3 regions of the Arthrobacter sp. D3-18 genome follow, and region 1 is predicted to be linked to each of the others. Evidence: riboswitches for the same ligand, from Rfam matches in the RefSeq annotation. Region 1 holds a riboswitch; each other region holds the start of a gene.
What was found. A riboswitch is a leader RNA that binds a small molecule or an ion and turns the genes downstream of it on or off. The one in region 1 is predicted to bind thiamine pyrophosphate.
Positions count from the first base shown of each region.

Region 2: linked by a shared signal. The riboswitch ahead of thiO (glycine oxidase ThiO) and the one ahead of thiD (bifunctional hydroxymethylpyrimidine kinase/phosphomethylpyrimidine kinase) in region 1 are both predicted to bind thiamine pyrophosphate.
Region 3: linked by a shared signal. The riboswitch ahead of M1D89_RS04550 (ECF transporter S component) and the one ahead of thiD (bifunctional hydroxymethylpyrimidine kinase/phosphomethylpyrimidine kinase) in region 1 are both predicted to bind thiamine pyrophosphate.

Region 1 is NZ_CP096440.1:2,046,441-2,052,975, reverse strand. Features, by position in the region: gene thiD (bifunctional hydroxymethylpyrimidine kinase/phosphomethylpyrimidine kinase) at 115-1,641, opposite strand; TPP riboswitch at 1,632-1,730, opposite strand; gene M1D89_RS11670 (Rne/Rng family ribonuclease) at 1,897-5,118, opposite strand; gene M1D89_RS11665 (vitamin K epoxide reductase family protein) at 5,590-6,258, shown strand; gene ndk (nucleoside-diphosphate kinase) at 6,339-6,535, opposite strand, start outside.
Region 2 is NZ_CP096440.1:1,565,896-1,572,430, reverse strand. Features, by position in the region: gene M1D89_RS09390 (thiazole synthase) at 1-223, opposite strand, end outside; gene thiS (sulfur carrier protein ThiS) at 226-462, opposite strand; gene thiO (glycine oxidase ThiO) at 459-1,751, opposite strand; TPP riboswitch at 1,744-1,862, opposite strand; gene thiE (thiamine phosphate synthase) at 1,890-2,561, shown strand; gene M1D89_RS09370 (ferritin-like fold-containing protein) at 2,591-3,259, opposite strand; gene M1D89_RS09365 (RNB domain-containing ribonuclease) at 3,301-4,785, shown strand; gene M1D89_RS09360 (DEAD/DEAH box helicase) at 5,063-6,535, shown strand, end outside.
Region 3 is NZ_CP096440.1:531,969-538,503, reverse strand. Features, by position in the region: gene M1D89_RS04570 (penicillin acylase family protein) at 1-825, shown strand, start outside; gene M1D89_RS04565 (GNAT family N-acetyltransferase) at 910-1,509, shown strand; gene M1D89_RS04560 (energy-coupling factor transporter transmembrane component T family protein) at 1,594-2,388, opposite strand; gene M1D89_RS04555 (ABC transporter ATP-binding protein) at 2,385-3,977, opposite strand; gene M1D89_RS04550 (ECF transporter S component) at 3,977-4,597, opposite strand; TPP riboswitch at 4,674-4,810, opposite strand; gene M1D89_RS04545 (NUDIX hydrolase) at 5,113-5,805, shown strand; gene M1D89_RS04540 (DUF4235 domain-containing protein) at 5,842-6,102, shown strand; gene mnhG (monovalent cation/H(+) antiporter subunit G) at 6,173-6,535, opposite strand, start outside.

The DNA of each region.
Region 1 (6,535 bases):
GTGCCCATACAGCCTACAGGGTTTGGGCGAGATTAACGCGATCCGGCCAGCGACGCGCGGACGTGTCGCCGCAAACGGCTGCGTGAAAAGCTACTGAACACGCGTGAACGAAGCCTAGGCAAACAGCCTCGGAGCATCGAAGAACGCCGTTTCGTAGCGGCAGGACTGAATGAAAGCATCCATCATGGCAGCCCGCTCCGTGCTGGAAGCCGCGACGGACGCAGCATCCGTGAAGTTGATCGCTTTCCGTGTTGCCGCAGCGAAATCCTCGTCAGCGTAGGTCTTCAACCAGTCCGCATATGCGTGGTTCGCAGGCGCGCCGGCGTCTACGTATGCCGCATGAAGCCGCAGACCCACCTCCGCGTACAACCAGTAACAGGGCAGGATCGCCGCCAGCACCACGGCGTAGCTGCCGGCGGCGGATGTTGCCAGTAAATGGTCCACGTAGGACTTGGTGACCGGTCCGGTTGCCGTGGAGGCCTCCCTCGTGCTCAACCAGTTCCTATGCAACTCGGATTCAACCTCCAGGCACTGCTGTGATGCCTTTGCCCAGAACAGTTGTTCCTCCTCCGTGGGGGCCAAGGCGCCCGCACGTGCCAGGACCCTCGAATACCCGTTGAGATAGATAGCGTCCTGGGCAAGATAGTAATTGAAGTCACTTTCCAGCAGCTCGCCGGATTGAAGTCCTTGAATAAACGGGAGTCCGTAAATCGCTTCGAGTTCGGGGACGGCTTCCTTCCACATCGCCGCAGCGAAAGCGCCCGGCTTGGGTGCCTGCTGGAAGTGGTGGAAGTGGTTCACGGGCCCGTTCCCTTGGCCCACGTGGAGGACTTGAGAGGCTTTCAATGCTTCCAGCAACCACGGCTTGACCTCCCGGAGCGATACTTCCCAGTCACCGGATCGTGCCTGGACTGTGGCCAACGCGGACGACAGCGAGCACCCGGTACCGTGGCTGTTCCGCGTTGCAACCCGGGGACCTGCCAGTTCGATCACGTCCTGGGACAGCAGCCCGCTGGTATTCACCAGCGCATCGGGGCACTCCGGCCCTGGCAGGTGGCCGCCCTTGACCAGGACAGTGTTCCCGTACTCCGCTGCCAGCCGCTTGCCCTGGTCCAGCGCCGAAGCCCAGTCTGTTGCCTCCGACTCCCCCAGCAACATGGCCAGTTCTGGAAGGTTCGGCGTCATGAGATCTGCCAAAGGGAGCAGCGAACGCAAGGCCTTCTCTGCTGACTCCCGCAGCAGCCGGTCACCACTGGTGGCCACCATCACCGGATCAAGGACCACGACGGCGGGACGCACCTCTTCGAGCCAGCCCCGGACCTCGTCAATGACGGCTGCGTCCCCAAGCATTCCGATCTTGACGGCGTCAATAGTGATGTCACTACTGATGGCGTCCAGTTGCTGACGCAGGAAGTGCGCGGGAGGGACGTGGACGGCACTGACCCCCCTGGTGTTTTGCGCGGTGAGCGCCGTAATGGCAGCCATGCCATACCCGCCGAACGCGGCGATGCTCTTCAAGTCCGCCTGGATTCCCGCACCGCCTGAAGGGTCCGAGCCGGCAATGCTCAGGACGCGTGGGGTTGGACGGCCCGAAGCCGGAGCGTCGAGGGGGTACACCGATGAATATGATGATGCAGTCATGAAGACATCCCTTCGCCGGTGCTAACCGGACAGGTTCAACGGGTTTGGATCTCAGCCTGGCCCAACGCCCGGCACCCCGTGTCAGTCCCCAAGCGTAGCCGGGAAGCAACGAGGCGCGGCAACCGGGCCACGCCGGAGCCCGGATGTGACTCTGAGCGCAGCCTATTCGTGTCTTGCAGAGCGGACGCAAAAGGACCCCGCACTACCTGCCGTTTGGCAGATAGTGCGGGGTCCTTTACAACGTGTTCCCCGTGACTAGAGCTCGGAAGCAGGAACTCCAACGCCGAGGATGATGGGCTCATCCTGTGGCGCCTTCTTGGTCGGTTCCATAGGCGCCTTGGCCTCATGGGCTGAACCCCGGGTGGCCGACGCTGTCGCCTCATGGTGCTCAACGCTGGTTTCATTGGCCGCGCCCTGAGCCCTGCTGGCACTCCGGTTACGGCGACCACGACGACCACGCGGGGCTGAAGCAGCCTCGGGATCTTCGTCAGCAGTCCGTGCCGGAGCGGAGGCCTTCAGGGTCTCAGCAGCCTTCGGGGCTGAAACTGGCTCGGCTTCTTCCTCGGGTGCCGGAGCCGCGCCGAGGTGCGAGAACGCTTCGGCCAACAGATCCAGGCTCATGGCAGGCGTGGCTGACTGCGGTTCCTCGTGGTGCTCAACGAACGGCAAGGCAACTTCTTCCCCGCCGAAGCGCAAGACCGGCGTGGACCTTGCTTCCTGGACTGCTGCTTCCCGGCTCGCTGCATCGCGGGCTGAAGCCCCTGCGTCACCGCTGGCGGCGGTGCCGGATGCAGTGCTTGCGTCTGGCTCGTGCCGGCCTGCCGCCCGCGCTTCTTCCTCCGCACGGTGAACTTCGTCGTCGTGCAGGTGGGCGGCGTGCGCCGCGGCGGCAATCGTTGCCAGGGCGGCCCTGGTCGCCTCGGCCTTGGCTATCCGGGCAGGATCCTGCGGTTCAGCCGTTGTGGATGCTGCGACCGGGGCGGACGTCGTCGTGTGGACCTGCGCGGGGGCTTCAGCAATGACCGGTCCCCCGCCCTTGCCGCGGCGGCGCTTGCGTTCCGTCCGTGCAGCAGGCTGTTGCGGTTCGGTGTGTGGGCGGTGATGTTCAGCAGCCACCACGTTGGCGCGACGGTGCTCAACGGGCTCATCGTGAGTGACGACACCCCGGCCAGCGCAATGCTCGCACTGCTCACCGAAGACCTCAAGGAGGCCGGTTCCCATGCGCTTGCGCGTCATCTGGACCAAGCCCAGCGATGTCACTTCAGCCACCTGGTGCTTGGTGCGGTCCCGGCCGAGGCACTCGACCATGCGTCGGAGGACGAGGTCGCGGTTGGATTCAAGGACCATGTCAATGAAGTCGATGACGATAATGCCGCCGATATCACGCAGACGGAGCTGGCGAACAACTTCCTCGGCCGCTTCAAGGTTGTTCTTGGTGACCGTTTCTTCGAGGTTTCCGCCACTGCCGGTGAACTTACCGGTGTTGACGTCCACCACGGTCATGGCCTCGGTACGGTCGATGACCAACGAACCGCCGGACGGCAGGAAGACCTTCCGCTCCAAGGCCTTGTGGATCTGCTCGTCGATGCGCCACGCGGCGAAGATGTCCTGGTCCTTGGTCCACTTTTCGAGGCGTCCCACCAGATCGGGGGCAACGTACGTCACATAGGCTTCGATGGTGTCCCAGGCGTCGTCACCGGAGACGATCAGCTTGGAGAAGTCCTCGTTGAAGACGTCACGGACCACCTTGATGGTGAGGTCAGGTTCGCCGTAGAGCAGTTCGGGAGCCAGGACCTTGGTGGACGAGGCCTGTCCTTCGATGCCTTCCCACTGCGCGCGCAGACGGTTGATGTCGTGGGTGAGCTCTTCCTCCGACGCACCCTCAGCAGCTGTGCGAACAATGACACCGGCGTTTTCCGGCAAGCGGTCCTTCAGGATTCGCTTGAGGCGATTGCGCTCGACGTCGGGCAGCTTGCGTGAGATGCCGGTCATGGAACCACCGGGTACGTACACCAAGTAGCGGCCCGGCAGGGAGATCTGGCTGGTGAGGCGGGCACCCTTGTGTCCAACGGGGTCCTTGGTGACCTGGACCAGGACGGAGTCGCCGGACTTCAGGGCGTTCTCGATCCGGCGCGGCTGGCCTTCAAGGTTCACTGCGTCCCAGTTGACTTCTCCGGCGTACAGGACGGCGTTGCGGCCCCGTCCGATGTCCACGAACGCAGCTTCCATGGAAGGCAGCACGTTCTGGACCTTGCCCAAGTACACGTTGCCGATCAGGGAGTCCTGCTGGGTCTTGGATACGAAGTGCTCAGCGAGCACACCGTCTTCCAGGACACCGATCTGAATTCTGTCGTCGCGCTGGCGGACGATCATTTGGCGGTCCACTGACTCACGGCGGGCCAGGAACTCGGCCTCGGTGATCACCTGGCGGCGACGGCCCGTCTCGCGGGATTCGCGGCGGCGCTGCTTCTTGGCCTCCAGCCTTGTGGAGCCCTTCACGCCGGTAACGCGGTTGGAGGGGGCAGTTTCGGTGATGGGGCGGGGCGCGCGCACACGGGTGACCGTGTTGGGCGGATCATCGTCCGAGCCACCGGTCAGTTCGAGATCCTGGTCCCCACGACGACGACGGCGACGACGACGGGACGTGACGCCTTCTTCGAGGGCTTCTGCTACCGGCGCTTCCTCGTCCTCGGACTCGGTGCCGTCCTCGGTCTCATTCTCGTCGCGTTCCGTTCCACGGCGACCACGGCGGCCGCGGCTCCGGCGACGCCGGCGACTACCCGCGTCTTCCAGCTCGCCTTCAGCGGTGGTTTCGGTTTCTTCTTCAGGCTCCTCGGGCTTCTCCTCCACCGTGGCGACGCGGGGAACTGTGGTGAGGTCCGGGGCTTGGAAGATCATGGACGTGATGGAAACAGGCTCCATGAACAGTGAAGTGGACGCTGCAGGAGCAGCTTCTTCGGCAGGTTCCTCTGCTGCGGCTTCGGCTTCCGGGTTTTGGGCAGGAACGTCGGCGGCTACCTCAGCGACCGGTTCTTCCGGCTGGGAGCCATTCTGCGGCGTCGTGGTTTCCGGGGCGGCTTCCACCGCAACAGGTGCCTCTACGGCTTCAGTCTTGGGCTTGGTAGTACGACGACGGCGGACCGGCTTTTCGGGGGCCGGCTCGGCGGCCGCTTCGGGCTTGACTTCGGCGGCTTCCGGCGCGGCAGTGGCCTCAACTTCCGCGGCAGTAGCTTCGTCGCCCAAACCGGGCAGGGTTTCGGCAGGCTCTGCCTTCTTGCGGGAACGGGTGCGACGCACTGGTGCTGCGGCGGCCTCAGGGGCTGCTTCCGAAGCGGCGGTCTCGGCAGCAGGTGTCTCTACGTCAGCGGCGACTTTGGGCGCTGCCTTGCGCCGGGTCCTGGTGGCTTTCTTGGGCGCTTCCGCAGTTTCCGCGGGAGCTGCCTCGTCATTAACGGCTACAACCTGGTCATTATCCATATATGGCAACACTCCTGCCCCAGCGACGCCGCCACATCCGGCGCCCAGTGGAGCAAATATTGTCAAAACCCGCAGGCGTTGACAGAAGTCGGCAGTATGCCTTCCGGTTCGCACCAGCATTGGGGTGCGGCAGCCCTGGAAGGCCGGCGGCTTTATTCTGAAACCCGTTGTTCTGCTGCCACAACCAGGTGCCGTCCATTGTCATGGCGGGCCTACCGAGGATCACGCGATCCGGGCATGCCCAGCTCATACTGGCGGTCTTGGGAACAAAGTCACCGGACCGGAATTCGAATGTGGATCGACTCCCGGCCATGTTCATTCTCTCACACCCCTGCACATTCCCAGGGTAGGTCGCTGTGTCGTGGAACTCCGTGCACAAGCTGGGGCCGGCGCCCAGCCTTCGGAGTTACAATCCTCCCAAGAGCCCTTCCCGGCTTGCCGGGCCATTTGTCGAAAAGGATCACATCCGCGATGCCAAGCACCGCCAGGGGAAACCTGGCCAACAAAGCCACAAGCCATGTGGAGGACATGTCCACCCAGCAGGACTCCCTCCCCAATACGGTCCGTGACAAACCTTTCGCATGGCTGCTGTTGATCACCGGCGTCGTTGGCTGGTTGGCGTCCGGAATCCTGGTGCTGGAGAAACTTGAAGTGCTCAAGGATCCCAACCACGTGACGGTGTGCGATGTAAATCCGTTTGTCTCCTGCGGCGAAGTGATGCAGACACCGCAAAGCTCGGTGTTCGGGTTCCCCAACATGTTCATCGGCATCGTGGCCTTCGCTGTCATCATCACCACAGCCATGGGTATTCTCGCGGGAGCCAGGTATTCACGGGGTTACTGGCTGGGCCTGCAAACCGGCGTGACCCTGGGTTTCGCATTCGTTGTGTGGCTGTGGTCGCAGGCCCTCTACGTCATTCACGTGCTGTGCCCGTTCTGCATGGTGGTGTGGGCCGCCATGATCCCCCTGTTTGTCTGGGTAACCATCCGCAATGTCACCAGCGGGGTCGTCAAAGCGCCGCCGGCACTGGTCAAGCTTTTGTCCGGATCGGGATGGATCATCGTTGCCCTGCTGTACGTGGCCGTGATCGCCACGATCTTCTTCTCCTTCATCCACCTCTTCGTGGCGTCCACAGCGTAGAACCACCACTCGCGAGATAACAGTTAAGGCCAATGTTCACGAAGAACATTGGCCTTAACTGTTATCTCGGCGGGGGTTGTTTAGCCCTCGAACCAGATCTTGATCTCACGCTCTGCGGAGTCGACTGAATCTGAACCGTGAACGAGGTTCTGCTGGACTGCCAGGCCCCAGTCGCGGCCGAAGTCGCCGCGGATGGTGCCCGGTGCCGCCGTCGTCGGATCCGTGGTTCCGGCCAGCGAGCGGAAGCCTTCGATCACCCGGTGGCCTTCAAAGACCG
Region 2 (6,535 bases), 480 kb from region 1:
CGCGGATGTCATGGTCCACCAGCAGTTGGAACAGCGAGCCGGTTTCGGCGGGCGAATAGCGGCGCATGGCCACTGTGGTGAGCTCGGTCCCCGAAGCGAGGAGTGCTGATCCCAAGCCATCGAGGCTCGGCGCGCCTCCGGTCCCCATGATGAGGCGGGAACCGAATTCGACGCCGTCGATCACCAGAGCGTCGGTGCGGACGTCAACGTTTGCTGTTGTCATGATTAGCCTCCCTGGACTGCTGTTACGAGTTCGAGTTCGTCTCCGTCGGCGAGCGCTGTCACGGCCCATTGGCTGCGCGGCACCACCTCGGAATTGCGTGCGACGGCGACTCCCAGCTTGCCGCCGTCGGCCGCTTGTCCGCGGGGGTCCAAGGCGCGACCGGTGACGGCGGTGACGAGGGTACTGACGGATGCGTCGTCAGAGACTGCGTGGTCGGTTCCGTTCACTTTGATGTTCATGCTGTTTCCTCGGTGGTGGTTCGTACTGCTGGCGTGAGTGCTCGGGCAACAGGGGCGTTGCTCGCGAAACGATGGGGCCTAAAGGGGACCCATCGGGGGTCCGCTGAGCCACTAACAATGAGTTCTCCGACGATCTTGGCGGCCACGGGAGTCAGGAGGACTCCGTGGCGGAAGAATCCCGTGGCGATCACCAGGCCCTCGATGTCACCGTTGGAAGCACCGATGTCACCGTTGGAAGCACCGACCCGTCCGAGCAGCGGGGCGTTGTCCGGTGTTCCGGGGCGGGCGCGGGCTGTTGTTTCAAGGAGTTCCAGCTCAGCCACTGCGGGGACCAGTACTTGGGCGTCCCTCAGCAATTGGTAAACGCCACCCGCCGAGACCGCATTGAAAGGCGCTGACAACCCGTCTTCGCGTTGCGTCGCTCCTATCACCACAGTTCCGTCGTCCCGGGGCACGATGTAGACAGGCACTCCACGAACCATTCCGCGAATCGTTGATGTGACCAAGGGCCGCAGGTGATCGGGAACGCGAAGGCGGAGGATGTCCCCATAGACCGGCCTTACCGGAAGGCTCAGACCATCAGGGAGACCGGACAATTGGGACGCCCCAAGCCCGTTGGCCACCACGGTCTCTCCGGCGAGGACAGAGACTCCTGACTCAAGCTCCGCTCCTGCGACCCGCCCGCCTTCCCACAGCAAACCGCGAGCTTGGGAAGCAATTGCGAATCCGTCATCGGCTCCCGACACCCAGGAACTGTCACTTGGCGAATGGTCTGCCAGTCTTGCCAAGAGGCATGCCGCCAGTTTTCTCGGATCGACTTGGTGGTCGGCAGGAATATCGAAAGCGCAGGAGATCTGCGGGCTGAGGAGCGGCTCCCGTTGCCTCGCGTCCCGCAGAGCGAGAGGTTCGACTCCTAAGCCAGCCGCAATCTGGACCGACCTTAGGTCCGCGAGCGCCCGGCGGTCGGCTGCATCGGCACCCACGGCGAGGGTCGGCGTCGTGCGGTATCCGCTGTCCTCTGCGCCTTGATGCAGGCCGTCCACGAAGGAGGGCCACAGCCGGGAAGACTCAAGCATTAAGTCAAGAAGGTCTTCTTCCTGGTAATGGAGTTCACTGACCGGTGCAAGCATGCCGGCCGCTGCGAAGGAGGCACCGGAAGCTGGTGCGGGGTCGATCAGCGCAACTGAACGGCCCAATCGCCGGGCCTCGTGAGCGATGCCGAGGCCGATGACGCCGCCACCAATGACGGCAACGTCTGCATGAAGAGGGGTATGGCGGGGATCTGCCATTCGTTTCCTTCCCTACGCCGGTACTAGCCGGATCAGGTCAAGCGGTCGGCGCTGAAGCCCTCTCAGCCGGACAGTCATATGACGAATGTCGCGGCTCCCGCAGTACGTGCCCAGTTTAGAGGAACTACTCTGGTTCCCATGACTCAGCCTGACGCTCTTGCCTCCGCCCGCCTCTACCTGTGCACAGATGCCCGTAAGCAGCAGGGCGATTTTGAGGACTTTGTAGACGCCGCTTTCGAGGGCGGTGTGGACATCATCCAACTCCGCGACAAGACTCTGGAAGCTGCCGAAGAACTGGAGATGTTGGCCGTCCTGCGGAGCGTCGCACAACGGCACGGACGTCTTTGGGCTGTCAACGACCGGGCCGATGTTGCCAGTATTTCCGGGGCTCCCGTGTTCCACATCGGGCAAAAGGACCTGCCACTGACGGCCGCCCGGACCCTGCTGCCGAATGTCACCGGCATCGGCCTCTCCACCCACACAACGGAACAAATCGATGCAGCTGTAGCCACCGCCCAAGGGCCCTTGGGACTGGATTATTTTTGCGTGGGCCCAGTGTGGGCAACACCCACCAAACCCGGCCGCGCTGCAGTCGGTTTGGACCTGGTCACATATGCCGCAGAAGCGGTCAACCGTTCAGGCGACGGGGCGACCATCCCTTGGTTCGCCATCGGCGGCATCGATCTCAGTAACGTTGAACAGGTTGTGAAAGCGGGCGCCAGCCGTATCGTGGTGGTCCGTGCCATCACAGCGGCAACGGACCCGACGGCGGCAGCCAAGTCGCTGCTGGAAGCTTTGGATACCGTCTAGGGAAGTCGGAGTTCCGCGCGATCCGCGGGCTAAGCGGTCAGGCCGAGGCCAGTCATCCGGCGGGCGTGCTTATCGGCGAGCTCAGTCGTCAGCTTTTTCACCGCGGCACGCGCGTCCCCGCCGCTCTTCAGCATTGGCCCCAGCAGGGGATGTTCCATGCCGACGCGCTGCGCTTGCGTCAACGCTTCCCCCACCAAGCGGCGGCCCCACAGCGCCAATCGCGAAGCGAGGCGCGGGTCATCTGCCAAGGCCCGCCTGAGCAGGACGCGAAGGACTTCCGTGGCCTGATCGGGGGAAGCAACGCGCTCAACGAAATGCTGCGTTGTTGGGTCGAGGAACATCGAGACAGCCCTATAGAAATCTGATGACACAGTATCGATGACGTAGGCCTTCATTACGGATTCGAACCAGTCCCCCGGCTTGGTGCGCTCGTGGAAGTGATCGAAGGAGCGCTGAAACGGCAGCATGGCCTGTTCCGGATCCAGGCCCATCTCCGACAGGCGGTCGTTGAGGAGGGCAAAGTTTCCGTAGGCCCCGACTGAGATTTTCGCGAGCACGGACCTGTCGTGAAGCGTGGGTGCATAGCGGGAATCCAAGGAGAGCCGCCCGAAGGCGGACAGTTCGCCATACGCCATGGCTCCAAGCAACTCCGCTGAGAGTTGCCCGGCATACGCTGCGGCGCCCTGGGAAGTGCCCATGATCCAAGACTATCGGCCCATTTCGGGCTAACCTGATTTTCGTGTCACATCATCGGATTGCGCCCAACGTCGACGACTCGTCGGACCAGCTCGCCGCGGCCCTTGCCGCCCTGAGGACGGAGTTGGAACTCCCTGGCGAATACCCGGCAGAAGCTGTGGAAGAGGCGAGGGAAGCGGTGGAGGCCCTTGAGTTGCCGGCCCAGGACCTGCGGGACATTCCTTTTGTGACCATTGACCCCGCGACGTCCACCGACCTGGACCAGGCTCTGTTCATTGAACGGGCCGGTGACGGATACAAGGTCCTCTATGCCATCGCCGATGTGCCGTCCTTTGTGGCTCCAGGCGGCGCACTTGATGCCGAAACGCGTCAACGCGGGCAAACGTTCTACGCTCCTGACGGCCGGATCCCACTGCACCCGGAGGTCATCAGTGAGAACGCGGGAAGCCTGCTGGCCGAGCAGGACTGCAGTGCTTTCGTCTGGGATTTTGACCTGGACGCGGAAGCTGAAGTTTTGGCCGTCACCGTTGCCCGTGGGACGGTGCGCAGCAGGGCCAAACTGAGCTACAAGGGCGCCCAACAGCAGATCGACGACGGTACCGCCCCGCGCGTTCTTCAACTCCTCAAAGAAGTGGGATTGAAGCGCGTCGAACTGGAACGGCAGCGGGGCGGCGCAAGCCTCAACATGCCGGAGCAGGAAATAGTCCAAGCGACCGACGGCGGCGGGTACAGAATCGCCGCGGCACCCTCCCTGCCGGTTGAGGACTGGAACGCGCAGATTTCCCTCATGACAGGCATGGCCGCCGCCCAGATGATGCTCGATGGAAAAGTGGGCATCCTGCGCACCATGCCCGCACCTGATGATCGGTCACTGCTTCATTTCAAGCGGCAGACCACCGCCCTCGGCAAACCCTGGGACGGACAAGTCAGCTACGGCGAGTACCTGCGGACCCTGGATGCATCCGATCCCAAACAGCTGGCCATCCTGCATTCAGCCGGCACGTTGTTCCGGGGCGCAGGCTACACGCCCTTTGACGGTGACGTTCCGGCCAATGTGATCCAAGCAGCTATCGGGGCTCCCTATGCACACACCACAGCTCCCTTGCGGCGCCTCATCGATCGCTTCGTCCTGGTGATCTGCGAAGCGCTCAGCAATAACCACGACATCCCGGCGTGGGCGCGTGAAGCCCTCCCGTCGTTGCCCGAAATCATGGCAGCCTCGGATCAGTTGGCCGGACGCCTCGAGCGCGCGGCATTGGACACCGTGGAAGCCGCGCTCGTGGCCAACCACATAGGCCAGGAATTCGAGGCTGTGGTCATTTCCGGGTCCAAGCCCTCCAACGGTGCCGCCAAGGGAAACGGCAATGGCAACGGCAACGGCAACGGACCTTTTGGCGTCGTGCAAATCGCAGACCCTGCTGTTACGGCCCGCTGCGACGGAGAAATGGAGTCCGGAACCAAGGTTCGGGTGCGGCTTCTGAAGGCGGATATCGCCAGCCGGGAGATCCGGTTCCAGTTGCTGCCCTGAAGCCGTACATCCGGCGATCCGGGCTTTCCGGCCCCCAGAGGATAGACTGGGCTTGTAGTAATGGATGCCCGGTCGTTGATTCAGTTAATTTTTGAACTCAACAAGCCCGCCCCTACGCGATCTTGAGATGTACCAACTGGTCACCAGTGCCAGTACTTAGATAGCCCGCGATCGGCTTCCACTGGACTTGCTTGCGCGCCCGTTCGTGCTCCGGTACGGCTCCGCCGCCGCCGTTGAGCATGCAGCGCCAATGCCCAAATGAATAAGGAAACTCCCTGTGAGTGAATTGCATACCCACGAAGTCCTGACGGACTCCACCGGAACCGAATCAATCGAACCCGAGGAAACGATCATCTCGGATGAGACGCCCCACGAGATCGAAGAGAAGTCGTTTGCTGACTTCAACGTCCGCGCCGACATCGTCGAGTCCTTGGCCGACGCCGGCATCACGCACCCCTTCCCCATCCAGGCCATGACCCTGCCGGTCGCTTTGAGCGGCCACGACATCATCGGCCAGGCCAAGACGGGTACCGGAAAGACGCTAGGGTTCGGCATTCCCGCCCTCCAGCGCGTAGCCGGCCGCGACGATGCCGGTTACGAAAAGCTTGCTGTCCCAGGCGCACCGCAGGCCCTGGTCATAGTCCCCACGCGTGAGCTGGCCGTACAGGTTGCCAACGATCTCCAGGCTGCATCACGCAAGCGCAATGCCCGCATCGCCACCATTTATGGCGGCCGTGCTTATGAGCCACAGATCGATGCCCTGCAGAAGGGTGTCGAAATCGTAGTCGGCACACCCGGCCGTTTGATCGATCTGTACAAGCAGAAGCACCTCAGCCTCAAGAACGTCAAGATGGTCATCCTTGACGAAGCCGACGAAATGCTGGACCTCGGCTTCCTCCCCGACGTCGAGACGCTGATCGCCGGTACCCCCGCCGTTCGCCAGACGCTTCTCTTCTCGGCAACGATGCCCGGCCCGGTCATCGCGATGGCCCGCCGCTACATGACGCAGCCCACCCACATCCGGGCAGCTGACCCGAACGATGAAGGCCTCACCAAGCGCGACATCCGCCAGCTCATCTACCGTGCACACAGCATGGACAAGACCGAAGTTGTGGCCCGCATCCTGCAGGCCCGCGGACGTGGCCGCACCATCATCTTCACCAAGACCAAGCGCACCGCCGCGAAGGTTGCCGAAGAACTCGTTGACCGCGGCTTCGCAGCTGCAGCCATCCACGGCGACCTTGGCCAGGGCGCCCGCGAGCAGGCGCTCCGCGCGTTCCGCAACAACAAAGTTGACGTCCTGGTGGCCACCGACGTCGCAGCCCGCGGCATCGACGTTGATGATGTAACCCACGTCATCAACTACCAGTGCGTGGAAGACGAAAAGATCTACCTGCACCGTGTTGGCCGCACAGGCCGCGCAGGAAACAAGGGCACTGCAGTCACGTTTGTTGACTGGGACGACATGCCTCGCTGGGGCTTGATCAACAAGGCCCTGGGACTCAGCGTTCCCGAGCCCGTAGAGACGTACTCCTCTTCGCCGCACCTGTACTCCGATCTCGACATCCCCGAGGGCACCAAGGGCCGCCTGCCGCGCAACAAGCGCGTCCTCGCCGGCGTCGACGCCGAGGTCCTTGAAGACCTGGGCGAGACCGGCAAGAAGAACGCCCGCTCCGGCGGTTCAGGCCGCGATGGCGGACGCGACGGCAAGCGCGACGGCGGTCGTGACGGCGGCCGTGGCCGCTCCGGC
Region 3 (6,535 bases), 1.5 Mb from region 1:
GCGATGGAGTTTGCACCTGCGCATCGTGCCCGGCGCATCCGGGAATTGCTGGAGCTAACGCCCGGACCTTTGTCCGTGGATGACATGCAGGCCATCCACGTGGACACCCTGCTGGGTCCGTGGCCGATGTTCCGATCAATGCTCTCCGGCATGGACGTCCAGGACCTGTCCTTGGAGGCGAAGGATTTGCGGGCCCTTCTGTTGGACTGGGACGGCCTGATGGAGGCCGGCAGTCATCACGCTGCCGTTTTCGCGGCGTGGCGTGGTGCGCTGGTCCAGCGACTGGCACGGCATTCCGCGCTTGCGCCATTGAATGAGCCCACAGGCTACTCACCCTTGTTCGGGCCCTGGTTGTCAGTGGCGTCCCGCATCGGTTTCGCCCTTGAGACCCTGCTGGCTGGCGGTTCCGAGCTTGGCATCAGCGTTGGAGTGGAAGCTGCCGCGGCGCTTGAAGACGCTGCGTTGGAGGAATCCATGCTGAACGGTGCTGCCTGGGGTGACCGGCACAAGCTCCTGGCCGTTCATGTCCTCCCCGGCCCGCTCCATTCATCGGCGCCCACTGCCGACCTCAGTGGAGATACCGGGTGTGTCCTGTGCACCGAGAGCCTCCCCGGCGTCGAAGACCGGAGTTTCCGCGGACCCGTAGCCCGCTACGTTTGGGACCTGGCCGATCGGCAGAACAGCCGCTGGATCGTGCCATTCGGCGCCTCCGGCGTGCCCGGACACGAGCACTTCGCCGATCAACTCCCGCTCTGGACGGCCGGGGAACTCGCCCCGATGGTCACTGACTGGTCGCTTCTGGCCAAAGACGCTCCCTCGCTATGAAACCTTGGACCAAAACGCCCCTGACTCACCCCATTCCCGTATCAGCCCCAACATCAGCCTCCCCCATCAGCCCCGAAGGAAACCATGACCACCACCACCCAGGACTTCTCCGTCCGCACCACCGTCTACTCCGAAGAGCTCGAAGGATGGGGTGCGCTCCGGATTGTTCCGTTGGTTCCCAGCGAGGACATCGACCTCATCTTCGAATGGGTCACCCAGCCCCGCGCTAAGTTCTGGGGAATGATGGAGAATTCCCGCGAAGAAGTCCTGGAGATCTACGAGTTCCTTGACTCCTTGGAGACCCACCACGCGTTTTTGGCCACCCTTGACGGGGAGCCGTTGGCACTCTTCCAGACGTACGAGCCCCTGCACGATCCCGTCGGCGAGGCCTACCCCGCCCGCGAGGAAGATATCGGCATGCACCTGCTGCTGGCCCCGGCCACGCGGCCCATTCCGCATTTCACCCCGAAGCTGGGCACGTCCTTGATCAAGTACATGTTCTCCCTGCCGGGCAAGGACAGGATCGTGGTGGAGCCGGACTCCCGCAATGCCAAGGCCCTTCGCCGGCTGGAAGCGACATGCTTCGAGCTGGGACCCATCATTCAGCTCGCCGAGAAGGAGGCCCAATTGGGGTTCCTTACGCGGGCAGGCTTCGATGAGATTCAGGAGCAGCGGACCCGGTAGCTGCGGTCCAAAAGCGAAGTGCCGCCGGTGCCCCCAACCGGCCGGCTGCACGCTTGGTGCCTGACTCGCCAGCGCATAAAAACGCTAGCGCCAGACGAAGCTCCAGGTTCCCGCACCCACAGCCGCCAACACTGCGCCGGCTGCGATGACCAGCCCACCAAGGACCACCCACACGTCCAGCAGTGAGTACGCTGATTCGCGCGCCCACGTCCGTTGCCCACCGCCGAAGCCGCGCGCTTCCATGGTCACCGCCAGTCGGGATGCCCGCCGAACCGCCTGAACCAACAGACCGAAACTCTGGCCAAGCGTGGCCTTCAACCGCTGGAACGGGCTGCCCTGGGAACCGACTCCACGGGCGCGGCGGGCCATCCCTATGGTTTGCCATTCCTCCGCCATGAGCCCCACAAGCCTCATCGCCGCCAAAGATCCAAGGACAAAGCGGTGCGGCAGCTTGGCCTTCTGAGCCAAGGCATCGGCCAGGTCAGTGGGATCAGTGCAGGTCATCAGCAGGATGGCCGGCAACGCGATCGCCAAACCGCGCAACATGAAACCCAGCCCCAGCTCCAGGGAACCCTCGCTGATGGACCAGAGTCCGACGTCGAGCAGTACAGCGCCGCTGTCCGCCGCCACTATTGCGGTGCTCCAGCCGCCGATCGCGGCCGCAATGATCAGGGGCCAGGCTCGCTGCCACAGAAGCCTGATAGTGAGGCCTGCAAGCGGGAAGAGAGCCAGTTCCGCAAGGAGCGCGGTGGACGCAGAGACCCAGTCGATGGACAAGGCCAGCACCAGGGAGATCAGGAAGACCGACATGAACTTAGCCAAGGGGTTGGCCCGAGTCAGAAGGGCGTGGTTTCCGCGGATGTTCAGTGCGTCCCTCACGCTGCACCCGCTTCCTGATGCGTTGCTCTGCCCTGCGATATCGGGCCGAGCCGCAACTCGGTTCCGCCGAGTACTGCACTGAATTCCTGATCGTGAGTCACGGAGACCACCGCGGTCCCTGCGTCCAGCAACTCGGAAAGGAACGACGCCAGTTCGGCCCAGGTATTCGCGTCCTGTCCGAACGTGGGTTCATCGAGCACCAGGACTTTGGGGTGCGCGGCCAGCACCGTGGCCACCGAGAGGCGCCGCTTTTCACCGCCGGAAAGCGTGTAGGGGTTCGCGTCTACCAGATGTGTGAGCCGTAAACGCTCCAGCAACTCGTCCACGCGCTCTTCACCATGACCCAGATGCTTCGGACCGAACATCAACTCATCCAGGACCTTGCCCGTGACAAACTGGTGTTCCGGCTCCTGGAACACCGTCCCAATCCGAGAAATCAGCTGGTCTGCTTTCCACTTGAACGGGTCAATTCCCGCACCCTCGGAAAGCTCGACGGCGGCACTCACTGTGCCGTCCACTGGCGCCAAAAGGCCAGCCAACGTGAGAGCGAACGTGGACTTGCCGGCACCATTTGGCCCCGTAATGGTCAATGCTTGGCCTGCCCGGACCTGTGCACTGATGCCCGTTTGCACCGGAATGGGCGGGATGGTCTTGAAGCCTTTGCGCCGCTGCTTTTCACGCGAAACAGCAAGGTCCTGGGCCGCGAGGAGAAGCTGCGCGGCGTCGGGTTCATTGTGCCGCTGCCGGGTTGCCGGGACGTACCCCGGCACCCAGACGCCAGCCGACATCAGCATGGTGCGGGCCTCGGAAAGGACCTGGTCCGGGGGGCCGTCCAAGAGGACTCCGCCCGTGGCCCGCCCTGATCCTGCGGCCGTGCTGGACCCTACAGCCGACCCCGGCTGCAGAACCACAATCCTGTCCACCAGGTCTTTCCACACGGACACGCGGTGTTCCACCACGACCAGCGTTGCCCCGGTCTTGTCCAGGCATCGCGCTACAGCATCACGGACCTCCAGCACTCCTGCAGGATCCAGGTTGGCCGTTGGTTCGTCCAACAGGATCAGCCCGGGCCGCATCGCCAAAATGCCCGCAAGCGCAAGGCGCTGCTTCTGGCCGCCGGAGAGCGCCGCCGTCGGGTGATCCAACGCCAGGCCGCTGCCGGCAGCGGTGCGCAACCCGACGTCGTCGAGCGCTTCATGGACGCGGGACCAAATCTCGTCACGGGGCACGGCAAGGTTCTCGGCGCCGAAGGCAACGTCGTCGCCAACCCTGGACAAAACCACCTGCGTCTCAGGGTCCTGCTGCATCAGTCCCGCGCGCCCCCGCTGCTCGCGGGGTACAACGCCGTCAATCAGCAGGGAGCCGGTCTCATCCGAGTCGTCTTCCTCATCACCCAACACCCCGGCTAGGGCATGCAAGAGCGTGGACTTGCCCGCACCCGAAGGTCCGAGCAGCAGTACTCGCTCCCCCGGTTCGATCCGAAGGTCGAGGCCCTGAATGGCAGGGTGGGCCCGGCCGGCATGCCGCCAACCCCAGCCCTCGGCTGAGATGGCGGCAGGCCTCACCGTGCCGCTATGCGTGGCCGGCATCAGCTGAAGACGGGCTCCGAAGCGGCCTTGCGCGAGGCGAAGGAGCTCAGCACGCCGGTCTTGGCCAGGCCGCGCGTGGCCACCCAGGAGAGCGCGCCCGCGATGACTGCACCTGAAATTGTGGTGAAGGTGATGTAGGCCAGCTTGTCGACGGCTTCATAGGCGATGTTCCAACCCCACGGGAGGAAGGAGTCGTTCAGGCCGCAGAAGAGGCCCGCGCCCGCACCGGCGAGGAGGGCGGTGGGCAGGTTGAACTTCTTGTACCGGAAGGCGGCGAAAATGAGTTCGGCGCCCAGGCCCTGCAGAACGCCGGAGATGAGCACGGTGGTGCCGTACTGCGAACCCATGATGAGCTCACCGGTAGCGGCAACAGTTTCGCAGAACAGGGCTGCACCCGGCTTGCGGATTATGAGCATGCCCAGGACCGCGGGGATCATCCAGCCGCCGGCAATCAGGCCGGTGAGCGGCGGATACGTCGCGTTCATGGGGATGGATACCAGTGCGGCGCCTTGGGACCATGCCCAGAAGATCACGCCGCCCGCGATGGCGATCAAGGCCGCCACAACAATGTCTACAACACGCCAGTTATAACTGGTCTTCTTCACGTTTACCGTGGTCATTTTTCTGCCTCCTGAGGTTACAGGAGGGGAAAGTGCTCCCCGGAATCCGATTGGCCTGCGCCGTCCGGATCCGGACACTCTGAGAAGCTCGACTCCCTTGCGCCGGTACTAACCGGATCAGGTTCGAGGGTCTGCGGCTGTCCGCACTCTCAGCGCCCTCGCGTCTCCTGCATTTCTGCAGAGTCCGACGGCGGCGCTCCCCTGTCGTTATCAAATCTGCCCTGATGGGCTGGTTCAGTTTACACCTGAGTCTGTGGCGGGTGTTGGTCTGTTGCCGGCATGCGGTCACAATCGGCAGTGGTGGTGCGTTCCAGGGCTCCCGGGGGCGCGTTGCGAGGCCCGCTCTACACCCATCCCCCACACCTTTCCCTGCACACCAGGCCCCACAACCAAACCTGGCCCGTTGCGAGGCCCGCTCTACACCCATCCCCCACGCCATTCCCTGCACACCAGGCCTCACAACCGACCTGAGAGAATGAACCAGCAGACTCGACCGCGGCAAAGGGGCACAATTCATGACGGACCTACCCACACAGGATCACCCTGCCAGCGACACTCCAGTGCCCGAACCCCGGCTCGCCGCGAGCGTCATCCTGCTCCGTGACGCGCCGGGCGGGCTCGAAGCTTTCGTCCAGCACAGAGTTAGCACCATGGACTTCGCTGCGGGCATGGTGGTCTTCCCTGGAGGCCGGGTGGATGCCGCGGACGAGTCCGGGTGGGACTACCCCGCGGAACTCCTCCGAAGGCATGCCGTTGACTGGCAGCACAGCTCCATCTCCACGGCCCGGGGCGAAGCCACCAGGAACGCCGGAACGGTGCTTACCGCCGCAATCCGTGAAGTCAGGGAGGAAGCCGGGCTCAGCATCGAGGCCACGGACCTCCGCCCATGGGCCAACTGGATCACGCCGACAGATATGCCCAAGCGATTCGACACCTACTTTTACGTGGCCAGGCCCTCCCCCGGCGCCGAACCCCGTCACCAAACAACGGAGGCCTGGCAATCACTATGGATGCGGGTGGCGGACATTCTTGCCGCGGAGGCTGCCGGCACCCTGAAACTGATGCCGCCCACGTATTACCTGCTCAAAGAAATCGCCGGGTTCGCCACCGTGGATGCTGTTTGGTCCGCCGAGCACGATGTTGTTCCGGTACTGGCACCTGTCGGTTCCATGGCGGCGTTCCTCAAGGAGCGCGAAAACCGCCGCTAACGGTTGAGACGAGCCGGAGCCAGCTAGGCTGGGGTCATGAACCTCTTCTTCAAGCTGATCGGCGCCGGAGTAAGCCTCGGAGCAGGCTTCGTTGGTACCAAACTCGTCAACAAAGGGTGGGAAAAGGCCACTGGCAACAAGCCACCCCTAGGCAACGACGACATGGAATCGAGCCTGCGCTCGGCCCTGACGTTCGCGCTGATCTCAGCCTTTGTCAGCACGCTCATCCAAGTGCTGGCGAGCAGGGGTACGCAGCGCGCCATTGCGCGCTTCGCCAAGACACACGACATCGTCTAGGCCTCCGACACCACAAACAACGCCGGGATACCCATGACGGGTACCCCGGCGTTCGCTGTTTCAGCTGCTGCTAGCGCTCGCTCTCGGGCTCTTGCCCCGCAGCTGCGCGCTGCACCACCGCTTCAAGTTCATCCTTGGTGAGCATTTCGCGGTGTCCGTGCTTGGTGCGGTAGGCGGAGCGGCCCACCATGTGAGCGGATACCGGGGCCGTCAGGAGCTGGAAAATCCACGCCACCAAAAGAACTGGCCATACCCACCAGGTCCGCATCTGGAGGCCGATCGCAGCCAGCATGAGGAACAATCCCAGAACCTGCGGCTTGGTGGCCGCGTGCATGCGGCTCATGAGGTCCGGAAATCTCAACAAGCCGATAGCAGCGCCGAGGGACATCAGTGCGCCCACCACCAGGAACACCGCAGTGACAGCGTCGATCAC